DNA from 2 places in the Pseudomonas sp. LBUM1676 genome. Region 1 is predicted to be linked to the other one. Evidence: predicted binding sites of a transcription regulator. Region 1 holds the regulator's gene; the other holds the start of a gene.
The links. Region 1 encodes sigma-54, which starts transcription at its own class of promoters, with help from an activator protein. Its sites were predicted from a motif close to ANTGGCATNNANNTTGCTNT; they were not measured.

Region 1 (3,642 bases):
CGGTGGATCAGGTTGGCAATTTGTTCGAGGGCTTTCTTTTTACTGCCGCCCGGCACGTTCACGAGGGAACGGCCGGGGGTCAGGATGGTTTCAAGTCGGATCATGAGTTGGGAGTGTTAACGACCGGTTGCGCCCTGGAGGAGGCTCTGGGTCTTTTCCTTATGCTTTTTGAGTTGGCGATCCAGCTTGTCGGTCAGCAGGTCGATCGCGGCATACATGTCAGTATGCTCAGCGTTGGCGACCACTTCTCCGCCGGGGATATGCAGCGTGGCTTCGATTTTCTGCAGCAGCTTTTCGACGTTCATCGTGACTTGCACGTTGGTTATCTTGTCGAAGTGCCTCTCCAATCGGTCGAGTTTTTCGCCGATGTAGGTGCGCAGAGGTTCGGTCACTTCCAGTTGGTGTCCACTGATGTTGACTTGCATACAGCTTCTCCTTCGTTGCCAGTGCATAAAGCGGTAGACCCGATGATCTACCACTGGAACGCTGTGGCGTGGCTCTACATCAACCGCTTGCGTTCGCTCGAAGGCGCGATCCCGAGGGATTCGCGGTATTTGGCGACGGTGCGGCGAGCCACCTGAATGCCTTGTGCCTCCAGTAAACCAGCGATCTTGCTGTCACTCAACGGCTTTTTCTGATTTTCCGCCGCAACCAGTTTTTTGATGATCGCGCGGATCGCCGTTGACGAGCATTCGCCGCCTTCGGAGGTGCTGACGTGGCTGGAAAAAAAGTATTTCAACTCATAGATGCCCCGAGGGGTATGCATGAATTTCTGTGTGGTCACTCGTGAAATCGTCGATTCGTGCATACCCACCGCTTCAGCGATGTCATGCAGCACCAGCGGTTTCATGGCTTCGTCGCCGTACTCCAGGAAGCCGCGCTGATGCTCGACGATCTGGGTGGCCACTTTCATCAGGGTTTCGTTGCGGCTTTGCAGGCTCTTGATGAACCAGCGGGCCTCTTGCAACTGATTGCGCATGAAGGTGTTGTCGGCACTGGTGTCGGCACGGCGCACGAAGCCGGCGTATTGGGCATTGACCCGCAGCCGTGGCACCGATTCCTGATTGAGCTCCACCAGCCAGCGCTCGTTGTCCTTGCGCACGATGACATCGGGGACGACGTACTCGGCTTCACTGGACTCGATCTGCGAGCCAGGACGCGGGTTGAGGCTCTGGACCAGTTCGATCACCTGGCGCAGCTCATCTTCCTTGAGCTTCATGCGACGCATCAGCTGGCTGTAGTCGCGGCTGCCGAGCAGATCGATGTAGTCGGTGACCAGGCGCTTGGCCTCGGCCAGCCAAGGGGTCTTGGCGGGCAACTGGCGCAATTGCAGGAGCAGGCATTCGCCCAGGTTGCGGGCGGCGATGCCGGCCGGTTCGAATTGCTGGATGCGATGCAGGACGGCTTCTATTTCGTCGAGTTCGATGTCCAGTTCCGGGTCGAAGGCTTCGAGAATTTCCTCGAGGGTTTCGTCCAGGTAGCCCTGATTGTTGATGCAATCGATCAGGGTCACGGCGATCAGGCGATCGGTGTCGGACATCGGCGCCAGGTTCAGTTGCCAAAGCAGATGGCTTTGCAGGCTTTCACCGGCCGATGTACGGGTGGTGAAATCCCACTCGTCGTCATCGTTGCTCGGCAGGCTGCTGGCGCTGGTCTGGTAAACGTCTTCCCACGCGGTATCGACGGGCAGTTCGTTGGGAATGCGCTCGTTCCAGTCGCCTTCCTCGAGGTTATCCACCGTCGGGGCGGTTTCCTGGTAAGAGGGTTCCGAAACGTCGGCGTTGGGTTGCTGTTCGGCTTTGTCGGCCAAGGGGTCGGCATTATCGAAGTCGTCGCCTTCTTCCTGGCGTTCGAGCATCGGATTGGACTCCAGGGCCTCCTGGATTTCCTGTTGCAGGTCCAGGGTCGACAATTGGAGCAGGCGGATGGCCTGTTGCAGCTGCGGTGTCATCGTCAGCTGCTGGCCCATTCTCAGGACTAGCGATGGTTTCATGGCAGGGGCTTAACACCTTATTCGCCGGCGCACATGCGCCATCCACTACAGGGCGCCGAAGCGCCAAACATAAGCAAATTATATGCCCGAAACTTTAGCGTTTGCCTAGAGCGCTGTAACAATAAAAAAGTGTTGATTTTTTATCGAGACAAGCGCTTGAGCGACAAGCTGGACACCTCAGCGCTTACAGGCGGAACTCATGGCCCAGATACACTTCCTTGACCAGTTCGTTGGCCAGGATGGTGGCAGAATCGCCTTCGGCGATCAGTTGGCCATCGTTGACGATGTACGCGGTTTCGCAGATATCCAGGGTTTCGCGGACGTTGTGGTCGGTGATCAACACACCGATGCCCTTGGCCTTGAGGTGATGGATGATCTGTTTGATGTCACCCACCGAAATCGGGTCCACGCCGGCGAAAGGTTCGTCGAGGAGGATGAATTTCGGGTTGGTCGCCAGTGCGCGGGCGATTTCCACCCGGCGGCGTTCACCACCGGACAGGCTCATACCGAGGTTGTCGCGGATGTGGTGGATGTGGAATTCCTGCAGCAGGCTTTCCAGCTCTTTGCGGCGGCCGGCCTTGTCGAGTTCCTTGCGGGTCTCGAGAATCGCCATGATGTTATCGGCCACCGAGAGTTTGCGGAAGATCGACGCTTCTTGCGGCAAATAGCCGATACCAGCCTTCGCGCGACCGTGCATCGGCTGGTGGCTGACATCCAGGTCGTCGATCAGTACACGACCCTGATCGGCCTGCACCAGCCCGACAATCATGTAGAAACAGGTGGTTTTGCCGGCGCCGTTAGGGCCAAGCAAGCCGACGATCTGACCGCTGTCGATGGACAGGCTGACGTCGCGCACGACCTGACGGCTCTTGTAGCTCTTGGCCAGATGCTGAGCTTTCAGAGTTGCCATTACGGGGCCTTTTGCTCGTCGGATTTCTTCTTCGGCTGGATCACCATGTCGACGCGCGGACGTTGTTCGGTGACTTTGGTGCCTGTGGCGCGGCCGGCGTTAGCCAGTTTCTTGACCGTGTCGTAGACGATTTTCTCGCCTTGGGTGACGTTGCCATCCTTGTCGATGACTTTGGCGCGGTCGATCAGCACGACGCGGTCTTGCGAGGCGTGGTACTGGATCGTGACGCCGTAACCCTGAACCGGCTTGGAATCGCCGGCCGTCTGCATCTGCTCGAAGTAGGCCAGGTTGCCGATCGAGGTCACCACGTCTATGTCGCCATCGGCGGTGCGGGTGATGGTCACGGTGTTGCCGGTGACCTTCATCGAGCCTTGGGTGATGATCACATCACCCTTGTAGGTGGCGATACCTTGCTTGTCGTCCAGTTGGGCGTCGTCGGCCTGAATGCGGATAGGCTGATTTCTATCGTCCGGCAGAGCCCAGGCGCTCACGCTTCCCAGTGCTGCGCCCAGACTGAGCAAAATAGGGAGGGTTTTAACGAGCCTCATACTGTCCTCTTACGTTCGATAGCAGGTGTATCCTGCTTTCTTTCAAATACGCTTTCATGCCCTTGCCGGTCGACACGCCACCAGCGCCGTCGATTCTAACGGGTTGCTCGGTCTGCGCATATTGCTGCTCAGGGAACACGGTCATGCGACTGCTGGTAATAATGGTCGTACGCTTTTTTTCGTCGGTTCGG
Region 2 (3,642 bases), 2.9 Mb from region 1:
TACAAACGGACGCAGGTCGATATGGCGTGGCGCGATGCCGTTTTCGACAAAGGTCGGACAGGTCGACAGCGACAAGGTCGGTTGCGCGATGTACGCGTGGGGCTTGGCTTTGATCCGAGCGCGAAAGGCTTCGATTTCCGCCGCCGTGGCCGCCGGTCCCACCAGCATTCCGTAACCGCCGGAACCCTGGGTCTCCTTGACCACCAACTCTGGAAGGTTGGCCAGCACGTGGGAAAGTTCGGCGGGATTACGACACTGCCACGTCGGCACATTCTTCAGGATCGGCTCTTCATCCAGGTAGAACCGGATCATGTCGGTGACGAATGGGTACACCGACTTGTCGTCCGCCACCCCGGTGCCGATGGCATTCGCCAGCACCACGTTGCCGGAGCGATACGAGGACAGCAGTCCTGGCACGCCAAGCATCGAGTCCGGGTTGAACGCCAGCGGATCGAGGAAGGCATCGTCGAGGCGACGGTAGATCACGTCGACGGCTTTCGGTCCGTCTGTGGTGCGCATGAACACCCTGTCGTCCCGCACGAACAGGTCCGCGCCTTCCACCAGTTCAACGCCCATTTCCCGAGCGAGAAAGGCGTGTTCAAAAAACGCACTGTTGAAGCGGCCCGGCGTCAGCACCACCACGCTCGGGTTATCGATCGGACTTGAGCTTTTCAGGGTATCGAGCAACAGGTTCGGATAGTGGTCGATGGGGGCGATACGCTGGGCCGAGAACAGTTCGGGAAACAGCCGCATCATCATCTTGCGGTCTTCGAGCATGTAGCTCACGCCACTGGGCGTTCGAAGATTGTCTTCGAGCACGTAGTAGGTGCCGTCGCCATCGCGCACCAGGTCGACACCGGAAATGTGCGAATAGATATCCCGATGCAGATCCAGCCCTTGCATCGCCAACTGGTACTGCTCGTTGGCCAGCACTTGCTCGGCCGGGATGATCCCGGCCTTGATGATGCGCTGCTCGTGATAAAGATCGGCGAGGAACATGTTCAACGCCTTGACCCGCTGAATGCAGCCACGCTCGACCACCCGCCATTCACTGGCGGGGATGCTGCGCGGAATGGTGTCGAAGGGAATCAGGCGTTCTGTCCCTTGCTCGTCACCGTAGAGCGTGAAGGTAATCCCGGCGCGATGAAACAGCAGATCGGCCTCGCGTCGCCGTTGGGCCAATAGCTCATCAGGCGTTTCGGCCAGCCAACGGGCAAACTCCCGGTAATGCGGGCGGACCTGGCCGCCGGCATCGTACATCTCATCAAAATAGGTGCGGATCATGCCGTACTCCTTGTCACCCGGACTGACAGGCCTTCGCAAGGCCCGTGCCATCGGCATAAACGCTTTAATATCAATCGGTTGGATAATGACTCCGCAACTACCGCACCAATCCTGTGCGGCAAATGCCCCAACCCGATCGTCCCCGCTTCATTGCGAAGCAATGTGTTCGCCTATCAGCAGCATAGACAGAGTTGATTTCATTGCCCGGACGTCGACGCGGATAGCGCAAACGAAAACGGCCAACCCGAGGGTCAGCCGTTGCTGCATGTTGTCGCTGTTCATAGTGTTATGCGAGTCGCCCTCGTACCTCCTGCTTGACACCCCATCCTTCGATGATGCCGCCCAGAGGCTCGACCACCGCCTCGAAGTCCTGCTCGAAGTCGCCGATGCCGTCGTAGGTGGCGTACATCACTTTACTGAGTTCCAGATACCACGCGCCGTCATCGCGCACGCTGATCTGGGCATTCAAGGATTCACCACAAAACTGCCCTGCCGCCCTGCGTGCCCGCTCCTCGTCCGGGAAAATGGCGTAGAACTCGATCGGATGGAATCGTGAAAAGTCGAAACCGCCTTCTTTCATGCGGCGCAGCACGCTGCTGCTGATGTCTTCTTGATAGGCTGTGCTCATGAAACGTCCCCCTCAACTTGATGGATAGACTTTCCGTATTCCCGGCGCACGCAACCGATTGGTGCGAGTGATGCGGCAACAATATTGCCGGTGGGAAGCAAGCATGTAGCTGACAAGACCAGACCTTAGCGATCCATTCGCTGATCTCGCTTGCAGAGTAGCCCCAAGAGAGAGGCGCTGCCAAGGTCTGGTTGTTTCACAAATGTGCCAGGAGGTGTTTCAGACGGGAGTAATGCCGAGGATTTGTATGCTGTTCTGGGTCTTGAGACTTTTGACGCTCGCATCAGCGGTTCGCCCTTCCAGATCATTCAGATCCAGTTCGGCGGCGACAGGAAGGAGACGGGCCTTGATGAGTTTGGCGGCCTGCTCGTTATCCGGGCATTCGTCGCACTCGAAGACTTCGTCGACTGTTTCACCGTGATCATCCACGAAAGTGATTTTCCACTTTTGCATCAGTGCCTCCTCGAACAAACCCGCAAATGGGCTTACAACCATCTGGACTTTTGCCCTGACTGATCGTTCAAACGGATTACGGGGTGTCGGCTGAAAAAACACATAATCTGTGGGAGCGAGCCTGCTCGCGAAAGCGCTGTGTCAGTCAACATCTCTATCGACTGGAAGATTGCCTTCGCGAGCAGGCTCGCTCCCACAGGGTTTGGTGTTGTTTGTGAGGTCCGGTCAGACCCGCACATTGCCCCGCGGCCCGGCGATGGCCCAGATGATGAGACCCAGGACCGGCAGCAACAGGATCAACAGCACCCAGACGATTTTCATCCCGGTGTCGGCGCCACTTTTCAGCACGTTGATGATTGCCCAGATGTCCAGGACAAGAATGATCAGGCCAACCAGACCATTGAACGTGGAACCCATGGTGTCGCTCCCTAAGAGTGGTGTGCACTCTTAGGATAGCTGGCCCCTGCGAGGGTTCCGTTTTATTAAGCCTGTGGCGGCGTCAGAGGTGGATCGCCACTTTCAGGGCTTCCAGCGACGGCGCGGCCGCGATGCCGACTTCGGCGCACAACTCCAGCACTCGCGGCACGTCGTTGCCATAGACCAGGACCACTTGCAGCTCGTCGTCGAGCAACTGACTGAAGTTCATCAACACGTAGCCGCCGTTTTCCTTGTTCATGCTGCTCATCTGCACCTGGATGCGATTGAGCGCGGTCAGGGCTTCGGTCTTCGCCAACTGTTTGGGTTTGATATTGAAATCAACGCCAGGGCCGAACGAAGCAACGATATGGGCGAACAGGTCCATGTAAGTGTCGGCCTGGAACAGCACGGTCTCCGGCAGGCTGCCGACGACTACCCACTCACCCAGAGGCATCGGGAAGGTGTCGTCGTAGTTGATATCCGGATTGGCCGTCAGAAAAGCCTCCGGATCGGCGTAGGCCTGGGCCGCTTCGTCAGCGACCTTCTGGATTTCGTCATCGCTCATGCACCCGGAGCTGATTTTGCTGATGAGTTCGACGAGTGCGGCTTTCATGGGACGGAATCCTGTAGCGAGGGAAATTTGAAGGCGCGAAGGATAGCGCATTCCGCCCCGCCATGGCTGCCCGGGAGCACAGCCGGCAATGTTGACCCATATCAAGGTCGGGCAGGCTCAGTAGCGGCACAATAATGGCACCTTGCCAAAACTGTTTCCGCTATCAGAGAAGACCTCCATGGGTGCCTGGCTTAGCAATATCTCGTTGAAGTACAAATTCTGGGCGGTCAACGCCGTCGCGTTCGTC

Region 2: the regulator sigma-54 is predicted to act here: its motif matches at 1,317-1,336, upstream of ACA041_RS22395 (circularly permuted type 2 ATP-grasp protein).

Annotation. Positions count from the first base shown of each region.
Region 1 is NZ_CP166777.1:878,064-881,705, forward strand. It holds gene ptsN (PTS IIA-like nitrogen regulatory protein PtsN) at 1-104, opposite strand, end outside; gene hpf (ribosome hibernation-promoting factor, HPF/YfiA family) at 117-425, opposite strand; gene ACA041_RS03945 (RNA polymerase factor sigma-54) at 500-1,993, opposite strand; gene lptB (LPS export ABC transporter ATP-binding protein) at 2,178-2,903, opposite strand; gene lptA (lipopolysaccharide transport periplasmic protein LptA) at 2,903-3,451, opposite strand; gene lptC (LPS export ABC transporter periplasmic protein LptC) at 3,438-3,642, opposite strand, start outside.
Region 2 is NZ_CP166777.1:4,868,219-4,871,860, forward strand. It holds gene ACA041_RS22395 (circularly permuted type 2 ATP-grasp protein) at 1-1,284, opposite strand, end outside; gene ACA041_RS22400 (ribonuclease E inhibitor RraB) at 1,571-1,912, opposite strand; gene ACA041_RS22405 (hypothetical protein) at 2,132-2,365, opposite strand; gene ACA041_RS22410 (PLDc N-terminal domain-containing protein) at 2,591-2,782, opposite strand; gene ACA041_RS22415 (hypothetical protein) at 2,865-3,395, opposite strand.